DNA from 3 places in the Enterobacter bugandensis genome. Region 2 is predicted to be linked to each of the others. Evidence: predicted binding sites of a transcription regulator. Region 2 holds the regulator's gene; each other region holds the start of a gene.
The links. Region 2 encodes CRP, which controls carbon source genes, mostly activating them, when cyclic AMP is high. Its sites were predicted from a motif close to ATGTGANNNNNNTCACAT; they were not measured.

Region 1: a site for CRP is predicted at 3,348-3,365, ahead of bhsA (multiple stress resistance protein BhsA). Genes of this name have one in related genera too.
Region 3: a site for CRP is predicted at 3,798-3,815, ahead of udp (uridine phosphorylase). Genes of this name have one in related genera too.

Annotation. Positions count from the first base shown of each region.
Region 1 is NZ_LT992502.1:1,825,200-1,832,477, reverse strand. Features, by position in the region: gene mfd (transcription-repair coupling factor) at 1-1,829, shown strand, start outside; gene ldtC (L,D-transpeptidase LdtC) at 1,980-2,945, shown strand; gene bhsA (multiple stress resistance protein BhsA) at 3,019-3,276, opposite strand; gene comR (TetR family copper-responsive transcriptional repressor ComR) at 3,521-4,156, shown strand; gene DG357_RS08915 (glycine zipper 2TM domain-containing protein) at 4,217-4,756, opposite strand; gene DG357_RS08910 (NAD(P)/FAD-dependent oxidoreductase) at 4,950-6,254, opposite strand; gene ycfP (alpha/beta hydrolase YcfP) at 6,492-7,034, opposite strand; gene nagZ (beta-N-acetylhexosaminidase) at 7,069-7,278, opposite strand, start outside.
Region 2 is NZ_LT992502.1:4,300,627-4,307,904, reverse strand. Features, by position in the region: gene DG357_RS20955 (YccS/YhfK family putative transporter) at 1-1,888, opposite strand, end outside; gene crp (cAMP-activated global transcriptional regulator CRP) at 1,946-2,578, opposite strand; gene DG357_RS20945 (OsmC family protein) at 2,890-3,294, shown strand; gene DG357_RS20940 (phosphoribulokinase) at 3,361-4,230, opposite strand; gene DG357_RS20935 (YheU family protein) at 4,261-4,479, opposite strand; gene DG357_RS20930 (hydrolase) at 4,476-5,498, opposite strand; gene DG357_RS20925 (ABC transporter ATP-binding protein) at 5,610-7,278, opposite strand, start outside.
Region 3 is NZ_LT992502.1:4,479,178-4,486,455, forward strand. Features, by position in the region: gene ubiJ (ubiquinone biosynthesis protein UbiJ) at 1-480, opposite strand, end outside; gene ubiE (bifunctional demethylmenaquinone methyltransferase/2-methoxy-6-polyprenyl-1,4-benzoquinol methylase UbiE) at 494-1,249, opposite strand; gene rmuC (DNA recombination protein RmuC) at 1,316-2,773, opposite strand; gene udp (uridine phosphorylase) at 2,913-3,674, opposite strand; gene DG357_RS21755 (dienelactone hydrolase family protein) at 3,930-4,736, shown strand; gene metE (5-methyltetrahydropteroyltriglutamate--homocysteine S-methyltransferase) at 4,780-7,041, opposite strand; gene metR (HTH-type transcriptional regulator MetR) at 7,157-7,278, shown strand, end outside.

The DNA.
Region 1 (7,278 bases), 2.5 Mb from region 2:
CGCCGCTGCACAAGCTGGGCGGCGACGCCTGGGCGCGTGCACGCCAGAAAGCGGCGGAAAAAGTGCGCGACGTGGCGGCCGAACTGCTGGATATCTACGCCCAGCGCGCGGCCAAAGAGGGCTTCGCCTTTAAGCACGACAAAGAACAGTACCAGTTGTTCTGCGACAGCTTCCCGTTTGAAACTACGCCGGATCAGGCCCAGGCCATTAATGCCGTGCTGAGCGACATGTGCCAGCCGCTGGCAATGGACCGCTTAGTCTGCGGCGACGTCGGCTTCGGCAAAACCGAAGTGGCAATGCGCGCCGCCTTCCTTGCGGTGGAAAACAACAAGCAGGTGGCGGTGCTGGTGCCGACCACCCTGCTCGCCCAGCAGCACTTCGACAACTTCCGCGACCGCTTCGCCAACTGGCCGGTACGCATCGAGATGCTGTCGCGTTTTCGCAGCACCAAAGAGCAGACGCAGATCCTGGAGCAGGCAAGCGAAGGCAAGATCGATATTCTGATCGGCACCCACAAGCTGCTGCAAAGCGACGTGAAGTGGAAAGATTTGGGGCTGCTGATCGTCGACGAAGAGCACCGCTTCGGGGTGCGCCATAAAGAGCGCATCAAAGCGATGCGCGCGGACGTCGACATCCTGACCCTGACCGCCACGCCGATCCCGCGCACGCTGAACATGGCGATGAGCGGTATGCGCGATCTGTCGATTATCGCCACGCCGCCGGCGCGTCGTCTGGCGGTAAAAACCTTTGTCCGCGAGTACGACAATCTGGTGGTGCGTGAGGCCATTCTGCGTGAAGTGCTGCGTGGGGGTCAGGTCTATTACCTGTATAACGACGTGGAAAATATCCAGAAAGCCGCCGACAGGCTGGCGGAACTGGTACCGGAAGCGCGTGTTGCCATCGGTCACGGACAGATGCGCGAACGCGAGCTGGAGCGGGTGATGAACGACTTCCACCACCAGCGCTTTAACGTGCTGGTGTGTACCACCATCATCGAAACCGGGATCGACATTCCAACGGCGAACACGATTATCATCGAACGCGCGGATCACTTCGGCCTGGCCCAGCTTCACCAGCTGCGCGGCCGCGTCGGGCGTTCGCACCATCAGGCCTACGCCTGGCTGCTGACACCGCATCCGAAAGCGATGACCACCGACGCGCAAAAGCGCCTGGAAGCTATCGCCTCGCTGGAAGACCTCGGCGCAGGCTTCGCGCTTGCCACGCACGACCTGGAGATCCGCGGCGCGGGTGAACTGCTGGGTGAGGACCAGAGCGGCTCCATGGAGACCATCGGCTTCTCGCTCTATATGGAGCTGCTGGAAAACGCGGTGGACGCCCTGAAGGCCGGGCGCGAGCCGTCTCTGGAAGATTTGACCAGCCAGCAAACCGAGGTCGAGCTGCGAATGCCTTCCCTGCTGCCGGACGATTTCATTCCGGACGTGAATACCCGCCTGTCGTTCTACAAGCGCATCGCCAGCGCGAAGACGGAAAACGAGCTGGAAGAAATTAAGGTTGAGCTGATCGACCGCTTCGGCCTGCTGCCAGATGCTGCGCGTAACCTGCTGGATATCGCGCGCCTGCGCCAGCAGGCGCAGAAGCTGGGCATTCGCAAGCTTGAGGGCAACGAAAAAGGCGGCGTCATTGAATTTGCCGAGAAGAACCACGTCAACCCGATGTGGCTGATCGGCCTGCTGCAAAAACAGCCGCAGCACTTCCGTCTTGATGGCCCGACGCGACTGAAATTTACCCAGGAGCTGACGGAGCGCAAAACGCGCATGGACTGGGTGCGTAACTTTATGCAACAGCTGGAAGAGAACGCTGTCGCGTAACTCGCCCTTCCCCCCGTTAGCGCAGTGCTGGCGGGGGGACAATTTACAAACTCTTTGCACTTCACCCGATCTTCCCGACACACCCATTCGCCATAATTATCTTTAACCCCTTATAAAACAATAACCTTATCATTTTTATGGATTATGGTGATGATGACCTCTTCGCGTTTTACCCGCTGGATAACCCTGTTTGCGCTGGCAGCCACCGTCGCGGTTGCGCTTCCTGCTCGGGCAAACACCTGGCCCCTTCCCCCGCCCGGCAGCAAGGTGGTGGGCGAAAACCGTTTTCATGTGGTTGAAAACAATGGTGGCTCTCTTGAAGCGATAGCCAAAAAATATAACGTCGGTTTTCTGGCCCTGCTGCAGGCGAACCCCGGCGTCGATCCGTACGTCCCGCGCGCGGGCAGCGTACTGACCATTCCGTTACAGACTATCCTGCCGGACGCTCCGCGGGAGGGGATCGTGATCAACCTGGCGGAGTTGCGTTTGTACTATTACCCGCCGGGTAAAAATGAGGTTACCGTCTACCCTATCGGTATTGGTCAACTGGGCGGCGATACGCTGACGCCGACGATGGTCACCACCGTCTCGGATAAACGCGCCAACCCAACCTGGACGCCGACGGCCAACATTCGCGCCCGCTATAAGGCCCAGGGCATCGATCTTCCTGCCGTGGTTCCGGCAGGCCCGGATAACCCGATGGGTCATCACGCGATCCGCCTTGCCGCATATGGCGGTGTGTACCTGCTGCACGGTACGAACGCGGATTTTGGCATCGGCATGCGCGTCAGCTCCGGCTGCATTCGTCTGCGCGATGACGATATCAAAACGCTGTTTAACGTCGTTACGCCGGGAACGAAGGTGAATATTATCAATACGCCGATTAAGGTCTCTGAAGAGCCAGGCGGCGTGCGGCTGGTTGAGATTCACCAGCCGCTATCAAAAAATATCGGCGACGATCCCCAGACGTTACCCATTAACCTGAATGCCGCGATGGTGAGCTTCAAAACGAATGCGAATACCGATAGCCTGGTGATGGAGCGCGCGATGGAAGCGCGGTCAGGCATGCCGACCGATGTCACCCGGCATCACGATGTCGTCCAGCAGTCCATGTAAGACGGAAAGTAAAACGCCCTGCTAAGCAGGGCGTTTTTTATTGCAGTGGCATAAATGAGGGTTTATGCCCGGCTTATTTGTAGATGACAGCGGTGCCGTGCAGGGTGTTAGGACCGGTCACAGAGGTGATGCGGTAAGATTTTGCACCCATTGCTTCCGCTTTTTGTGCTAGCTGATCTTCCAGAGAGCCCAGGTTAGTCCCGGCAGACGCAGAAATCGTCCCGACTTTATGCTGATCGGCTGGAGTGGATTGTACCTGTACAGCAGCAAAGCTTGCGAAAGAGAGTGAACTCAGTACAGCAGCAGCGATGAGGGTTTTTACGTTTTTCATAATGTTTACCTTTGGCAGATGAATTTTTTGGTCGTTATCTATTTAGTTAACGATCGATAGGTAAATAATAAATGTGATCCAGCTCACGCGTCAACATATTTTTATAACGAGTATTAATTAATTTTTAAACTTGTTATTTTTCATACATATATGATTAATTTATTTTTAAGCATTCTGCACTGGTGGTGGGTTGCGTTTATTTTTATAATGGTTATTCAACAAACCAACAGAGGACCAACGGCAAATGACAACCGACGTCACGAGTTGTGTGAAGAAAAGCCGTGGCCGACCAAAAGTGTTTGACAGGGATGCAGCGCTTGATAAGGCCATGACTCTCTTCTGGCAACATGGGTATGAAGCGACCTCGCTTTCCGATCTGGTAGAAGCCACCGGAGCTAAAGCGCCGACGCTTTATGCTGAATTTACCAATAAAGAGGGGCTGTTCAGGGCGGTGCTGGACAGGTACATTTCGCGCTTTGCGGCGAAACACGAAGCCCAGCTATTTTGTGAAGAGAAAAGCGTTGAACAGGCGCTACGGGATTACTTCACCGCCGTTGCCACCTGCTTCACCAGTAAAGATACGCCCGCGGGCTGCTTTATGATTAACACCTCTGCCACCCTGGCGGCAGCATCAAAAGAGATCGCCAATACGGTGAAATCGCGTCATGCGATGCAGGAGGAGACGCTCAGCGCATTTCTGGCTCAGCGCCAGCAGCGCGGTGAAATTCCCGCGCACTGCCAGCCTCAGATGCTGGCGCAATACCTGAGCTGTATTTTACAGGGAATGTCGATCAGCGCCCGTGAAGGGGCGACGCTGGAAAAACTGCAGAACATTTCCGACACCACGCTGCGCCTGTGGCCTGAACTGCTCAAAATCTGACGCAAAAAAAAAGCTCCTCAGCCTGAGCGCTTGAGGAGCTAAGTTCAGAGAACATCTTTTTTACGCTTTGTTATTCAGTACCAGCTGGCCGTTTCCATCCAGTGGAATTTGGGTGCCCGGGTCTTTATCCATGCGGATTTTGCCCTGCTGATCGCCAATTTTGTAGGTCACGTCATAGCCCAGCATTTTTTCCGACTTGTCATAGACGGTTTTACAGCGCTGCTGGGTCGTGGTGTAAGTATCGTTATCCTGCATTGCGCCCTGCACCTGGTTACCGGCATAGCCGCCACCCAGCGCGCCGACCACGGTCGCGACATCTTTACCCCGGCCACCGCCAAACTGGTGACCAATCACCCCACCCGCTACCGCACCCAGAACAGAGCCGGCAATACGGTTTTCATCCTGTACCGGACGACGGTGGGTTACGGAGACGTTACGGCACTCCTGACGTGGGGTTTTTACGGTTTCTTTAATAGGCGTTGCAGAAACCACCTGCGCATACTGCGGGCCGCGATCTAAAACGTTGAGACTGGCAACAGCAGCCACACCTAACGCAGCTGCGACGCCGATCCCTATACCCGCCAACATTGATTTATTCACGGGACTTCCTCCTTTGTTGCTATTGGTAACAATTCTGCTATGGAGGCGCGGCTTCGCCAATAAGACAAAGGATCAAAAAGTGGACATCGGGGAGAGATATATCGCGTTTAGGAGAACTCTTAGGCACCTAATCCACGACGAGCAGCATGATATGCTAAAAAATCCCTCCGGATGGCCCGGAGGGAGTGAAAGATTAGTGCAGCTTCAGACGTGGACGAATGACGCGGTTGATTCTGCCCACCAGCATCATCAGGCCCGTTTTAAAGTAGCCGTGCAGCGCGATCTGGTGCATACGGTACAGGGAGATATACACGAAGCGTGCAATGCGCCCTTCCACCATCATCGAGCCACGCATCAGGTTACCCATCAGGCTACCGACGGTAGAGAAGTTTGACAGCGATACCAGCGAACCGTGGTCTTTATAGACATACGCCTTCATTGGCTTGCCTTTGTACTGCGCCAGGATGTTGTGCAGCACCAGGCTTGCCATCTGGTGCGCGGCCTGAGCGCGCGGCGGCACGAAGCCCCCTTCAGGACGCGCGCAGGAAGCACAGTCACCAATAGCGAAGATTTCAGGGTCGCGCGTGGTTTGCAGCGTCGGCTCGGTGACCAGCTGGTTAATGCGGTTGGTTTCCAGGCCGCCGATATCTTTCATAAAGTCAGGCGCTTTGATACCGGCCGCCCAGACCATCAGATCCGCTTTGATATACTCGCCGTCTTTGGTGTGCAGGCCGCCTTCGTCGGCGCTGGTCACCATGGTCTGCGTCAGCACCCGCACGCCCAGCTTGGTGAGTTCATTGTGCGCCGCACCGGAAATACGCGGAGGCAGCGCAGGCAGAATGCGTTCACCGGCTTCAACCAGCGTGACGTTCAGCGCATCGTTCGTTAACCCTTTGTAACCGTAGCTGTGCAGCTGTTTAACCGCATTGTGTAGCTCTGCGGACAGCTCAACGCCTGTCGCGCCGCCGCCGACAATGGCAATGTTAACCTTGCCATTCGCACCCAGATTGCTGGTGTACTTCAGGAACAGGTTCAGCATTTCCTGATGGAAACGACGCGCCTGGTGCGGGTTATCGAGGAAGATACAGTGCTCTTTAACGCCCGGCGTGTTGAAGTCGTTGGAGGTACTGCCGAGCGCCATCACCAGCGTGTCATACGCCAGCTTGCGCTCGGGGACCAGCAGCTCGCCTTTTTCATCACGCAGCTCGGCCAGTGTAATGGTTTTGCTCTCACGGTTGATGTCAACCACCGAGCCCAGCTGGAACTGGAAATGATGGTTGCGCGCGTGCGCCAGATAGCTCAGCGCGTCCACGCCCTCATCCAGTGAGCCGGTCGCCACTTCGTGCAGCAGCGGTTTCCACAGGTGGCTGTGGTTACGATCCACCAGCGTGATTTTGGCTTTTTTACCGCGCCCCAGCTTCTTGCCTAACTGTGTGGCCAGCTCCAGCCCGCCAGCACCACCGCCTACAATCACTATCTTTTTCAATGGCGTAGTCAACGTGACCCCCTCAAATTATTAACCAATTGTTAATTAAAAGTTATGAAAATAACCCTTAATTAACAACAGGTTACAGCACTGAAACCATTCAGGTGCATTGAGAATAACACGTCAGGCGCATTGGTCATACCAAAATTGATATGCATCAAGTTTTGATGGCTTAAAAGTAGACAATTCTGGACAAAAAGAAACCCGGTGCGCGTTCGCGACCGGGTTTCTGAAGTGGCAGGCTGTGGTTTAGCCCAGCGTTTTAAAGGCTTTGATGCGCTGGAGGTGCGGGGAGATGTTCTTGAACTTGTGGGTCTGCTCTTCGTCCCAGACGATCTCGTAATAGTGATGCAGCAGCTCTGCGGCCCGATGGCTGTTCAGTGCTTCATCATTACGCGAGAGGATCACCAGACAGCGATCGCGGTTTTTCTCACGGAAGTTGCTCACGCACTTGGTCGCAATATCGACATACTCTTCCGGGCGGTCAATTTTGCCTTCCATGTTCTCATTCGGGAAAAGGTTAGGATTGAAGACCACCTGGCGGATGTCGCACAGGAAGCCAATCCGCTCCGCCCAGTAGCCGCCCAGCCCCACGCCGCAAATCAACGGGCGATCGTCGACGTTAAGCTGCAGCATCTTGTCCACCTCTTTGAGCAGATGCTGCATATCATGCTTCGGATGGCGCGTGCTGTAGCTAATCAGCCGTACATCGGGATCGATAAACTGCAGCTGTAGCACCTTCTCATGATTACCAGGACTGTTTGAGTCAAAACCGTGTAAATAGATGATCATTGTCTTCTCACCACGCTACGCCTTCCGGGAGGGTTTACAGGCTGGCTTTATGTGCCTGCCAGCGCTCATTCAGGTCTTCAAGCCGGGCGTTGACCGACTTCCAGCGCGCCGAATCCATCAGCTCCTGACGGCTAAATGAACCTTTATGATACAAATGCGTAACACGCTCTGCATTGATCGGTGACAGGTTATCCAACACGCTAACGGCACCTTTACGATTATTGCAGACCAGGATCATATCGCA
Region 2 (7,278 bases):
CGTCATACTCCAGACGCTGCTGACACCGCTGCAACGCAATTTCACAGGACTGCAAATAGCGCTGCGCCAGATCCGGCGTCAGCATTGTGTGTTCGCGCGCCAGCGTGGTCATGGCGTTAATGTGCTCGACGATAAACTGGCTGTGCGTGACCCACAGCTTCATATCGGCAAGATAGTGTGAGTTAAAGCCCGGCTCCTGCATCGCCTGGTTGAGCGAGTTAAACAGGGCGTTGTGCGCCTGGTTGACCTTCATCCGCTGATACGCCAGCGGGGAAGGCTGCGGATCGTCGCTCAGGATCAGACGAATGGCCTGCTGATCGGCCTCCAGCGCGTCGTGGGCGTTCTGCCTCAGCAGCCCGCTCTGCCACTGCGGCCACAGCCAGACCATGCCCCCAAAGGCGATCAGGCAGCCGATCAGCGTGTCGATCAGGCGGGCAACGATGAACTGTTCGCCGTTAAGCGTCAGCAGCTGCAGGGTATATACCGCCGTCACCGTAAAGCCCACCATCGCCCAGCCGTAGTTTTTGCGAATGATTAGATAGCTTACCAGGGTGACCACCAGCATCCCTGCCAGGGTATAGCCCTCGGGCACGTGAAAATGCAGCGTCACGCCCGCAATAATCAGCCCCGCCATCGTGCCGCCTGCCCGGTGCAGAATGCGCACCCGCGTGGCGCCATAGCCGTTCTGGGTAACAAACAGCACGGTCATTAAGATCCAGTACGGTTTCGGCAGGTGGAGCGCCATGCCCATCAGGCTGGCGATACTGAGCATGACGCTAATCCTTGCAGCGTTGCGCAGAGCGGAAGATTTCAGAGACAGGTAGCTTCTCAGCGCCGGCAGCAGCGGCAGACGTTTCTGTTTATCCGCCATCAGGTCACGGGAATAAAGCGGGCGCTGGGTGCGCAGCACGCGGGCGATGCGGCTGAAGTGCCAGGCGGCAAACTGGCCGACCGGGTTATCCGGGTGCTGACGGGCGATTTTCTCCAGCGCGCCGAGCTGTTTGTCCATGTTAAAGCGCGTGGGGTAGCGGTGGTAGAGAATATCATCGGCCAGCACCCGCAGGCGCGCGGAGACGGTTTGTGCGTTCCAGCGGATCACCGCTTCGGCATGGCTGCGCTCAACCAGCTTTTGCACCTCCTGCGGGTGGTGAAGGCTAACGGAGATATGCTCCTGAAGATCCAGCCCCACCTGAAAGGTGCGCAACAGCCGTTTATATTCGTGGTTCTTGTTGGCGGCGAGCATATGCAGCTGCTGATAGCATTGGCTTATCAGGTCTACCACCTTTTGCTGGCGCGTCAGCAACGGCGGTAAGGATTTTTCCGGATCCGTATGCTGGGTGAGCAGAGTGTATTTGGCTTCACAGTAATCCGCAAGCTGCACGTAGAGCAGGCTCAGAGATTCGCGCAGCGGCTGCTCCCGCCACAGCCAGAACCAGAACCAGTTAAACAGCCCGTACCACAGCGTGCCGAGGGCGTAGATCAGCAGCGGCTCCCACACGGGCATATTACCGGCGAGGCTCAGGGTGAAGATGGCCGCAATGAGTGACGCGGGAAGCAGACGGGCATGGAGCGAGCTGATTTCGGCGGTGACGCCGAGGGTCATCGCCAGCACGGTCAGGATCAGCGGCAGGGGAATATCGCGAGCCAGCAGAAGCTGCACCGCGAGGCTACAGCCAGCAAACAGCGAGCCGCCAATTATCAGACGTTTGAAAAAGCGTTTATGGGGCGTGTCCAGACCGGCAATGTTGCAGCAGGCGGGGACGAGAGAAAACAGCAGGCCCTGCTGAAGATGTCCCAGGATCAGGCCCACGGCCACGGGAAGACATAGCACCAGCGTTTGTCGTAGTGCGTAGTTAACTTCCGGGTGATAGATCAGCCTGCGCCACATGGGGAATAGAGACAAAAACGGCGTGACACCTTGCGATGGCACGCCGTTTAGGCAGGATTAACGGGTTCCGTAAACCACGATGGTTTTACCGTGGGCGGAGATCAGGTTTTGATCTTCCAGCATTTTCAGAATACGGCCCACCGTTTCGCGGGAGCAACCGACGATCTGACCGATTTCCTGACGGGTAATTTTAATTTGCATGCCGTCCGGGTGGGTCATCGCGTCTGGCTGTTTCGCCAGGTTCAGCAGAGTCTGCGCGATACGGCCAGTCACGTCCAGGAAGGCGAGGTTACCCACTTTCTCTGACGTCACCTGCAGACGGCGCGCCATCTGGGAAGAAAGACGCATCAGGATGTCAGGGTTTACCTGAATCAACTGACGGAATTTCTTATAAGAAATTTCAGCCACTTCACATGCTGTCTTTGCGCGAACCCAGGCGCTACGTTCCTGGCCTTCTTCAAACAGGCCCAGTTCACCGATAAAATCGCCCTGGTTCAGATAGGAAAGGATCATCTCTTTGCCTTCCTCATCTTTGATCAGCACTGCCACCGAGCCTTTGACGATGTAATACAACGTTTCCGCTTTTTCACCCTGGTGAATCAGCGTGCTCTTCGATGGGTACTTATGAATGTGGCAATGAGACAAGAACCATTCGAGAGTCGGGTCTGTTTGCGGTTTGCCAAGCACCATGCGCTGTTATCCTCTGTTATAAGCTGTCACCAGAGTCATCAGATGCATCCGGACTCTGGGGTTGCAATCGAATTCTTACCCATACCCTGGGAAGTCGGCTGTCGTAACGTTTCGCAGCCAGTAAAGTTTGATGTCCTCTGCATACATGTGTAACGTCAATGTATTACTGTAGCATCCTGAGTGTTTTAGCATAGCTTTTGCCGCGTGTCTCCTGGTGTCTCGCTTCAGCATGATGCAGGTCGCCTTCCATTGCGAGAAATGTAACGCACGCGTAATCTGTCACCAAAAATGCAACGTTGGAGTTAATGAATATGCAAGCGCGCGTGAAGTGGGTTGAAGGTTTAACGTTCCTGGGCGAGTCCGCATCAGGACACCAGATTTTGATGGATGGTAACTCCGGCGATAAAGCTCCAAGCCCAATGGAAATGGTGCTGATGGCGGCAGGCGGATGCAGCGCGATCGACGTGGTGTCGATTCTGCAAAAAGGCCGTCATGACGTGACGGATTGCGAGGTTAAACTCACCTCAGAGCGTCGCGAAGAGGCGCCACGCCTGTTCACCCACATTAATCTGCACTTTGTTGTCACCGGGAAAGAACTGAAAGACGCGGCGGTCTCACGCGCGGTGGATCTCTCTGCGGAGAAATACTGCTCTGTGGCGTTAATGCTGGAGAAAGCGGTAAAAATCACCCATTCGTATGAAGTGATCGAGGCTTAATTATTGGGGCATCGTGCGTGTTGATGCCCTCACCCTAACCCTCTCCCACGGGGAGAGGGAACATGTTCACGCGATCTGCTTCCCTTCCATCAGTCGCTCCACCAGCGGCGTCATGATCAGCTCCATTGCCAGCCCCATTTTTCCACCGGGAACCACTAACGTATTCATGTGGGAAATAAACGAGCCCTGCAGCATCGCCAGCAGCCAGGGGTAATCAATGCCTTCAAGATTGCGGAAGTGGATCACCACAAAGCTCTCATCCAGCGACGGGATGCTTTTCGCCGCGAACGGATTGGAAGTGTCCACGGTCGGCACGCGCTGGAAGTTAATGTGCGTGCGGGAGAACTGCGGCGTGAGATAGTTGATGTAATCTTCCATGGAGCGCACCACCGAGTCCATTACCGCCTCGCGCGAATGGCCGCGCTCGCTCATGTCGCGCGTCAGCTTCTGGATCCACTCCAGGTTAACGATCGGCACCACCCCGACCAGCAGATCCACATGGCGCGCCACGTCGTGCTGAGGCGTAACAACGCCGCCGTGCAATCCTTCATAAAACAGCACGTCGGTGGGTTCCGGCAGCGGTTGCCAGGGGGTAAAGGTGCCCGGCACCTGGTTCCAGGGTACGGCTTCGTCGTAGGTGTGCAGATACTTACGGGACTGCCCGGTACCGCTCTGACCGTATTCGCGGAAGGTTTGCTCCAGCAGGCCGAAATCATTGGCTTCGGGGCCAAAGTAGCTGATGTGTTTACCCAGATCGCGCGCCTTGCGGATCGCCATGTCCATCTCAGGCCGCGTATAGCGGTGAAAGCTGTCGCCTTCGACCTCCGCCGAACGGAGATTCAGCTGGGCGAAAATCTTGCGAAAAGCGAGGCTGGTGGTGGTGGTTCCCGCACCACTCGACCCCGTAACGGCAATAATGGGATGTCTGGCAGACATAGCAACTCCCTGACGGAAAAGGTTGGAAGATCAGCCGTGAAACGCGTTGCGGGGCATGATATTGACCGTCTCATGCAGTTCTGACCACACCAGCACCACGTCGCCGCTTTTCAGCTGGCGTTTTACATCGTTGACCTTTTGCTCAAGCGAACGCTCATGTTCACCATAATCGGTGCCTTCGCGTAATACAAAGCTTTCAATCAGATTATCGAGCGTTTCGGGAGCCAGATCCTGCCAGGGAATGATCATTTTGCACCATCCAGATAAGGAGTCAGCCAGTCAGGAATGCGCGCTTCCAGCCACATTTTCGGCCTGCGCAGCGTGCCGCCGATGAACCCCACGTGGCCACCATGTTCGGTCAGCTGGTAGTGAACGTTGTCAGGCAGGAATTCCTGCGCGGGAATAGAGTGATGATCCATGAACGGGTCATCTTTGGCGTGAATAATCAGCGTCGGCTGCGTGATTTTGCTGAGCAGCGGCATGGCGCTGCACTGTCGGTAATAGTCGATAGCATCGGCGAAGCCGTGAATTTTGGCGGTGATCAGATCGTCGAATTCGCGGATGCAGCGTACCTTTTTCAGCTGGCGCAGGCTTACCGGCAGGGTATCCGGATAGGCCTTCAGCTTTCGCGCCGCGTTGGCTTTCAGCAGGTTGAGCAGATAGCGCTGATAGACGCGGGAAAAGCCTTTTTCCATGTGGTAGCTGCACTGCTCCAGCATAAACGGTGCGGAGACAATCACTGCTGCATTCAGCGGTACGCTGTCGCCCTCTTTGGCCAGCAGACAGGCGAGCATATTACCGCCCAGCGAGTAGCCCACGGCGGCCGTTGGCGCGGCGCCATAATTTTCCCGCAGCCAGTGCAGAAACCACGTGCCATCTTCGGTTTCACCCGAGTGATAAATGCGTTTCTGACGATTCGGCTCGCCGCTACAGCCGCGAAAATGCATCACCACGCCGAGCCAGCCGCGCGCTTTGGCGGCCTCAATTAACCCATGCGCATACGGACTGTGCAGGCTGCCTTCTAAACCGTGAAAAACCACCAGACGCGGCTTATGAAGAGCCTGTTCCGGCGCTTCGCTCCAGGCGAGATCCAGAAAATCACCGTCCGGCAGATCGAGCCGTTGCCAGTGCGGAGTGAACTGGACCTTGCGGCGGATCAGCCGCGGCAGCATGGTCTGCAAATGGCAGTTGGTCACGCCGCGCATGGGCACGAACTCGGTGCTGTCTTCGGCTGTAATGTCGAAGTCTGATGGAATGATTTGGGTCATAAGGACGATGCTGATTCTTGTCAGAAATTCACTATACTTTCCGAATTGTACCCCGTTTAGCCTGGATTTCCGAACCAGAGATAGATTCCGTTCTCACAACGGGGTAAAAATTCAGTCTGCCTGCAGCATCGCTTCCAGCTGTTCCTGGGCATCCAGCCATGCCATTTCGCACTCTTCGAGGCTGGATTTGGCTTTCGCCTGCGTTTGCAGACAATCCGTTAGCTCCGCTTTACGGCTCTGATCGTACAGGTCGCTGTCGCCCAGCTTCTCTTCGACGGCGGCAAGCGTGGCGTTGAGCTTTTCCATCTCTTTTTCAAGACGGGCAATCTCTTTACGCAGCGGCTGGGTCTGGGTGCGCAGTTCCGCTTCGCGGCGCTTCTGGTCTTTACGCGACTGTGCGCTGTTGACGTTGTCTTTCGCTGACTCTTCCGGCTGGTTTTCCTGCTTTTGTACGTCCGTCAGCCACTGCTGGTAATCTTCAAGATCGCCGTCGAACGGTTCGACTTTGCCGCCGTGTACCAGGTAGAGATCGTCGGTGGTGGAGCGGATCAGGTGGCGATCGTGCGACACGACAACCAGTGCGCCTTCGAACTCAATCAGCGCTTCGGTCAGCGCCTGACGCATGTCGAGATCCAGGTGGTTGGTCGGTTCATCGAGCAGCAGCAGGTTGGGTCTCTGCCAGACGATCAGCGCCAGCACCAGACGGGCTTTTTCGCCGCCCGAGAAACGCTCGGTGTTTTCGGTCACCTTATCGCCCTGGAAGCCGAAGCCGCCGAGGTAGTCGCGCAGTTTCTGCTCCATTTCCTGCGGCGCAAGACGCGCCAGATGCTGAATCGGGGATTCATCCGCGCGTAAAAATTCCAGCTGATGCTGGGCGAAATAGCCAAGCTTAATGCCCTTCGCCAGGCCGATTTCACCGCTGGTTGGGTTAAGCTCGCCCGCGAGCAGCTTAATTAACGTTGATTTACCGGCGCCGTTGCGCCCCAGCAGGCCAATGCGCGAACCCGGCACCAGGTTAAGCTTGATAGAGTCGAGGATGATGCGATCCCCATAACCAGCGCTGACCTTTTCCATCTTCAGAAGCGGGTTCGGCAGGCTTTCCGGCGCGCGGAAGCTGAAGTGGAACGGGTTATCCACGTGTGCCGGGGCGATCATCTCCATGCGTTCCAGCATTTTAATGCGGCTCTGGGCCTGCTTGGCTTTTGACGCTTTAGCTTTGAAGCGATCCACGAAGCTCTGCAGGTGCGCCACGCGTTGCTGTTGGCTTTCATACATCGACTGCTGCTGAGCAAGGCGCGTCGCGCGCTGGCGCTCGAAGGAGCTGTAGTTGCCGGTGTACTCGAACATGGTTTGCTGTTCGATATGAATGATTTTATCCACCACCGGATCGAGGAAGTCGCGGTCGTGGGAGATGAGAATCAGAGTGCCCTGATAGCTCTTGAGCCACTTCTCGAGCCAAATAACCGCATCGAGATCGAGGTGGTTGGTCGGTTCATCGAGCAGGAGCAGGTCTGAGCGGCAGATCAGCGCCTGCGCCAGGTTGAGGCGCATGCGCCAGCCGCCGGAGAAGTCGCTTACCGGGCGTTCAAGCTGTTCATTGCTGAAGCCCAGGCCGTGCAGCAGGCTGGAGGCGCGGGAGCGAATGGTCCACGCGTCGATGGCGTCCAGCTTGCCGTGAACGGTAGCGATGGCGTGACCGTCGTTGCGCTCGTTGGCCGCGTTGAGTTCCGCTTCGAGCTTACGGTATTCGCGATCGCCGTCGATAACATAGTCGAGTGCC
Region 3 (7,278 bases), 180 kb from region 2:
CACTTCTGCGGCATAACGCTGTTGGCGTTGCAGATTTTTGCGCAGGAACGCCGTGCCGCCATGAATAACTTTCCCGATCCCTTCAGCGGCGATGTCGCCAATAAAAGGCGCCAGCAGCTCTGCCGGGTCAAACTCAGCCAGATCGCTGAGCGCAACGAAGTTCTGCACGACCTGGATGTCGCCTTCCACTTCCAGCTCACCGCTGCGGATAAGCGCCGTTAATTGCTGGCGATCGCGCAGTTTTGGCAGCACGCTCATATGGGTAATGACCGAGCAATCAGCTTCACCTTCCCACTCACCCAGAACGTCAAGCTGACGTTCGCTGAAAACCAGCACGAGCGGCGTCGAGAACTCTTTTAACACAATGCGCAGTACCTTCCCGTTTAGCCTCTGACGTGCGGCTTTCAGCGCCGGAGCGCGATACAGGAAGGCATTCAGCACATTCTCGATGCCTGCGGTGACTAAGGGTTTAAAGGGCACGGGACACCTCCACTCAGAATTTGTAACCGCGATGCAGCGCGACGACACCCGCCGTCATGTTGAAGTACTCAACGTTCTCAAATTCCGCATCCTGCATCATGGCTTTTAAGGTGTCCTGATCCGGATGCATGCGAATTGATTCCGCCAGATAGCGATAGCTTTCCGCGTCGTTTGCCACCAGTTCGCCAATACGCGGCAGCACGTGGAAGGAATATGCGTCGTAGGCTTTGCTCAGCGGGTCGATAATCGGTTTAGAGAACTCGAGCACCAGCAGGCGTCCACCCGGCTTCAGCACGCGGTACATGGAGCGCAGCGCTTTTTCTTTATCAGTGACGTTACGCAGACCGAAGGAAATCGTGATGCAGTCAAAAGTATTGTCCGGGAACGGCAGCGCTTCGGCGTTGGCCTGCACGTATTCCACGTTACCCACCACGCCGATGTTACGCAGCTTTTCGCGTCCCATTTTAAGCATGGAGTCATTAATATCAGCCAGTACAACGCGACCGGTTTCGCCCACCAGACGGGAGAATTTCGCCGTCAGATCGCCCGTACCGCCAGCCAGATCGAGAACCGTTTGTCCACGACGCACACCGCTGCAGTCGATGGTGAAGCGCTTCCACAAGCGATGAATGCCGAACGACATCAAGTCATTCATCACATCGTACTTCGCCGCCACGGAATGAAATACGTGGGCCACCATGTCAGCTTTCTGCGCTTTGGCTACAGTCTGAAAGCCAAAGTGCGTCGTGTCTTGTGAATCGTCAACCATTTCAGAGCCTGCTAATCAGTCAAATGTTCGTGAAGTGTAACAGATTGGGCGCAATTGCCCTACGATTCAACCACCGCGAAAGAAACGCGCTGGCTGCTCGTCTGGCGATAAATCCGGCGCTAAATCGTTGTCCTGGCTGGGTGAATTTTGTTCATCCCCGCCCTCACGCAGTCGGAACTCTTCGTCCTGGGCTGTCGCCTGTTCGACCAATTCCGGATTAATCTCGCGTTTAACCTCCACTCCCAGGCTGCGGAATGCTTCAGCCTGCGCAAGCAGGTTGCCACGCCCGGAGGAGAGCTTTTTCATCGCCTGGCGGTAGTTATCCTGCGCACGATCCAGGCTTTGCCCGACGGAGGACATGTCGTCCACGAAGAGGCGCATTTTGTCGTACAGCTTGCTGGCGCGGTCGGCAATCTGCTGCGCGTTACGGCTCTGGTGCTCATAGCGCCACAGGTTAGCAATGGTGCGTAAGGCCACCAGCAGCGTGGTGGGGCTGACCAGCATAATGTTATTTTTCAGCGCTTCGGTGATCAGTTCGGGCTGTCTGTCGAGCGCCAGCAAAAACGCGGGTTCGACCGGGATAAACATCAGCACGTAGTCCAGCGAGCGCAGCCCCGGCAGCTGCTGATAATCTTTTCTGCCCAGCAGGCGAATATGGTTACGCACGGAGGCAATGTGCTCCTGCAGCGCCGATTCGCGCGTATAGTCATCTTCAGCGTTGAAGTAGCGCTCATAGGCCACCAGCGTCATTTTGGCGTCAATGACCACATCTTTGCCCTGCGGCAGACGCATAATCACATCCGGCTGCATTCGCGAGCGGGCATCGTTTTCGATACTCACCTGCGTTTCGTATTCATACCCTTCCCGCAGGCCAGAGGCCTCCAGCACGCGGGTGAGCACCACTTCCCCCCAGTTACCCTGGGTTTTGTTATCGCCTTTCAGCGCCCGCGTCAGGTTGACCGCCTCCTGCGCCATCTGGGCATTCAGCTGTTGAAGATTGCGGATCTCATGCGCCAGCGTGTGGCGTTCGCGGGCTTCCTGACCAAAGCTGTCCTGTACCTGACGGCGAAAGCCGTCCAGCTGTTCGCGCAGCGGCGTCAGCAGGCTGTTCAGGCTCTGGCGATTTTGCTCATCAACGCGGCGGTTGCTGTGCTCGAAAATACGGTTGGCGAGGTTCTCGAACTGCTCGCTGAGGCGCTGCTCGCTGTTGATCATCTGGCGGATTTTGTCTTCGGCATGCAGCTGGGTGGATTCAAGGCGGGTAGTCACTTCACGGAGATCGGCCTCCAGCGAGGTGTTGATGTCGCGCAGGTTACGCAGTTCGTTATTGAGCAGTTCACACTCGTCGCGCCAGTGGTCGCTTAGGGCAAGCTGCTGTTTTGCGGCGCTTAAATCGGCGACGATCTCTTCGCGTTCAGCCAACTGCTCGGCCTTCTGCTGTGCATGCTGATAGCTGGATATCAGCCAGCCTATCGCCACGCCAGCCAGCGCAATTACCGCATAAATCAGGATTGAGATATCCACAACGCCCCCTGCATCAACGTATTACCCGCACAAAATAAGATTGTGCTGTATAAACGTCCAGTTTGAAAGGGTTTTCCTGCGAGGCGCTACGCAAAAAATAAAGGCCGAACGCGTCGGCCTTTTATCTCAGAGAGGAGGACTAGATCAGGCGGCGAGCCGCTTCAACCACGATTTTCACCGCGTGACTTTCTGTCTGCTTCATGGTTTCGGCGTTCGGGATCTCCTGCTGGGTGCGGTTGACGATAACGCCCGCCACCATACCGGCACGCAGACCCTGGCTTGCGCACATGGTCAGCAGCGTTGCGGATTCCATCTCGTAGTTCATCACGCCCATAGACTGCCACTCTTCCATTGAGCCTTTGAAGCGGCTCACTACGCGGCCTGAGAAGGTGTCGTAACGCTCCTGGCCCGGATAGAAGGTATCAGAAGAGGCAGTTACGCCCACGTGAGTGGTTGCACCCACGGATTTCGCCGCTTCAACCAGCGCGGTGGTGCACTCGAAGTCAGCCACTGCCGGGAATTCCATCGGTGCAAAGTGCAGGCTTGCGCCGTCCAGACGCACGGAAGCGGTCGTCACCAGCACGTCGCCGACGTTAATGTGCGGCTGAATCGCGCCGGTGGTGCCGATACGCAGGAAAGTACGAATGCCCAGCTGCGCCAGCTCTTCCACGGCAATAGAGGTAGACGGGCCACCGATACCGGTAGAGCACACAATCACCGCTTTGCCATCCAGCTCTGCGCGCCAGGTGGTGAATTCACGATGGGCAGCCAGCTTGACCGGCTTATCCATCAGCGCGGCGATCTTTTCCACACGCTCTGGGTCGCCAGGGACGATAGCGAGCGTAGCCCCTTGTAAATCGTTTTTAGTGAGGCCGAGATGAAAAACATCAGACTTAGACATAGGTGACTCCTCTGTGGGTCGGTTAGTCAGAAGAAGTAAAACGGTACTTTACAGAAGCGGTAAGCATAATTTCGTGACACATCTCACCATGAATGAAAATGATTGCATTGAATTTCCATCAAAAAGTGATTCACATCACATTAACAAGTTATATCGTCGGGTGCTGCACAAAAGATAGACCGTTTAAGGCACTGTGAGTTGTTAACCTGGTGTCTATATTTACCTTTGCGCTAACTCATTGGTACGGAGAATGCCATGACTGAAAAAACCGGATTTGCACCTGCTGCGGCTCCGCATGCTTCAACTATCGTCTCAACCTCAGAAGAGGCCATTACGGCAGGCGAGACCTCCATCCCCTCTCAGGGGGAAAATATGCCTGCATATCACGCGCGGCCAAAGTCAGCAGACGGCCCGCTGCCCATCGTGATTGTGGTTCAGGAGATTTTCGGCGTTCACGAACATATTCGCGACCTCTGCCGCCGCCTGGCGCTGGAGGGTTATCTGGCCGTTGCGCCAGAGCTCTACTTCCGTCAGGGCGATCCGAATGACTACAGTGATATCCCGACGCTGTTCAGCAACCTGGTCAGCAAAGTGCCGGACGCGCAGGTGCTGGCAGACCTCGACCACGTCGCCAGCTGGGCGGCGCGCAACGGCGGCGACCCGCACCGCTTAATGGTCACCGGTTTCTGCTGGGGTGGACGCATTAGCTGGCTGTATGCCGCGCATAACCCGCAGCTGAAAGCCGCCGTTGCCTGGTACGGCAAACTGGTGGGCGAAAAGACGCTGAACTCACCGAAGCATCCGGTTGATATCGCTACCGATCTCAATGCCCCGGTGTTAGGGCTATATGGTGGCCAGGATACCGGCATTCCGCTTGATACCGTCGAGACGATGCGCCACGCGCTGCGGGCGGCGAACGCGAAGGCCGAAATCGTGGTGTATCCCGATGCCGGACACGCGTTTAATGCCGATTATCGTCCGAGCTATCACGCGGAATCCGCGAAAGATGGCTGGCAGAGAATGCTGGCATGGTTTAGCCAGTACGGTGGGAAGAAAGCATAAAAAAAGCCCGGGGGCTACTGCGCCTTACCGGGCCTGCGCGTCATCAAGCCTGACGTAAGTTCTGCGCCGCCTTCACCATGTTGGCGAGCGCCGCACGCGTCTCCGGCCAGCCGCGGGTTTTCAGGCCGCAGTCCGGGTTTACCCACAGGCGTTCTTGCGGGATGCGCTGAGCGGCTTTTTTAAGCAGCGCCTCAATCCACTCCACGCTCGGCACGTTCGGGGAGTGAATGTCGTACACGCCCGGCCCAATTTCGTTCGGGTAGTCGAACTCTTCAAACGACTCCAGCAGCTCCATGTCTGAACGCGAGGTCTCGATGGTGATCACGTCTGCATCCAGCGCGGCAATCGAATCCATGATGTCATTAAATTCGCAGTAACACATATGGGTGTGGATCTGGGTGTCGTCCTTCGCCACTGCGGCGTTGATGCGGAATGCTTCCACGCCCCACTGCAGGTAAGCATCCCAGTCGCTGCGGCGCAGCGGCAAACCTTCGCGCAGCGCCGGTTCGTCAATCTGGATGATGCCAATCCCCGCCGCCTCCAGATCCGCCACTTCATCACGCAGCGCCAGGGCGATCTGTTTGGCGATGGTTTCACGGGTCACGTCTTCGCGCGGGAACGACCAGCAGAGAATGGTCACCGGGCCGGTCAGCATGCCTTTTACCGGCTTGTCGGTCAGGGACTGGGCGTACTTCGCCCACTCCACCGTGATCGGTTCCGGACGGCTGACGTCGCCAATGACCACCGGCGGCTTCACGCAGCGGGAGCCGTAGCTCTGCACCCAGCCGTTCTGGGTAAAGACGAAGCCGTCCAGGTGTTCACCGAAGTATTCCACCATGTCGTTACGCTCGGCTTCGCCGTGTACCAGCACGTCCAGCCCGAGGCGTTCCTGCTCGATAATCGCCTGCTTGATGTGTTCCGCAATGCCGGTGCGGTAATGATTCGCGTCCAGATTGCCCTTTTTGAAGTCCAGACGCAGGCCGCGGATCTCGGTAGTTTGCGGGAATGAACCGATGGTCGTGGTCGGCCACGCGGGAAGATTGAAGCGGGCGCGCTGGGCTTCGGCACGTACCTCGTACGGGCTCTGACGCTGGCTGTCCCGGGCGGTGATGGCCGCCAGACGTTTTTCTACCGCCGGGTTGTGCACGCGAGCCGAGTGACGACGCGCCTGAATCGGTGCGCTCCAGTCGGTAATCGCCGCCGTATCGCCGCTGTTAAGCGCATCGCGCAGCAGTGCCAGCTCTTCACATTTTTGCAGGGCGAAGGCAAACCAGCTTTTCACTTCAGGGTCGAGACGGGTCTCCACGCTCAGATCGATCGGGCTATGCAGCAGCGAGCAGGATGATGCCACCCATAGCTCGCGTTTGCCGACGATGTCTTTAATTTGGGCGTATTTCTCGGTCAGATCGGCGCGCCAGACGTTACGGCCGTTGACCAGACCGGCGGAGAGCAACCACTCCTCAGGCAGGCGCTTGTGCAGCTCTGCGACATCGTCCTTACCGTGAACCAGGTCAACGTGCAGGCCCTGAACCGGCAGCGCGGTGATAGCGTCGAGGTTCGGCGTCACGCCCTCGAAATAGGTGGTCAGCAGCAGCTTCACCTGGCCGGTGAGCGCGTCATACGCCGGTTTGAAGGCATCGAGCCACTCCTGCGGCAGCTCCAGCACCAGCGCGGGTTCGTCGATTTGCACCCACTGAATGCCGCGCTTGCCCAGCTCAATCAGCACCTGCTTATAGACCGGCAGAATATCGTTCAGCAGGCTGAGGCGGTCAAATTGTTCGCCCTTCACTTTACCCAGCCACAGGTAGGTTACCGGCCCCAGCAATACGGGCTTCACCTGGTGGCCCAGCGCCAGTGCTTCATCCACTTCGTCCAGAAGCTGCGTCCAGGTCAGCGTAAACTGCTGACCTTTGACGAACTCCGGCACCATATAGTGATAGTTGGTGTTAAACCACTTGGTCATTTCCGCCGCTGCCGCTGGCTCACCCGTTGGCGCGCGGCCACGGCCGATGCGGAACAGGGTGTCGATATCCACCGATCCATCTTTGTTCTGATGACGAGCCGGCACGTTGCCCAGCAGCAGGCTGGTCGTCAGAACATGGTCGTACCAGGCGAAATCGCCCACCGGCAGCAGGTCAATACCCGCCTGTTTTTGCTGATCCCAGTGACGGGCGCGCAGCTCCCGCCCCACCGCCAGGAGTTCTTCACGGGTGGCGTTGCCCGCCCAGTAGCTTTCTTGCGCTTTTTTCAGCTCGCGACGCAGGCCAACGCGAGGAAAACCGAGAGTGTGAGTGCGGATTGTCATGGTATGCCCCTTGTGAAATTTGTTATTTAGACGTCCAGATGTTTACACATCTATAATTGGCAGGTACTGTATATTCCTCAAGCGCAAAATGTTCATGGCGGAGTGAAGGACTTTCATGATCGAGATTAAACACCTGAAAACGCTACAAGCGTTGCGGAACTGCGGTTCGCTCGCGGCGGCGGCGGCCACGCTGCACCAGACCCAGTCCGCCCTTTCTCACCAGTTCAGCGATCTGGA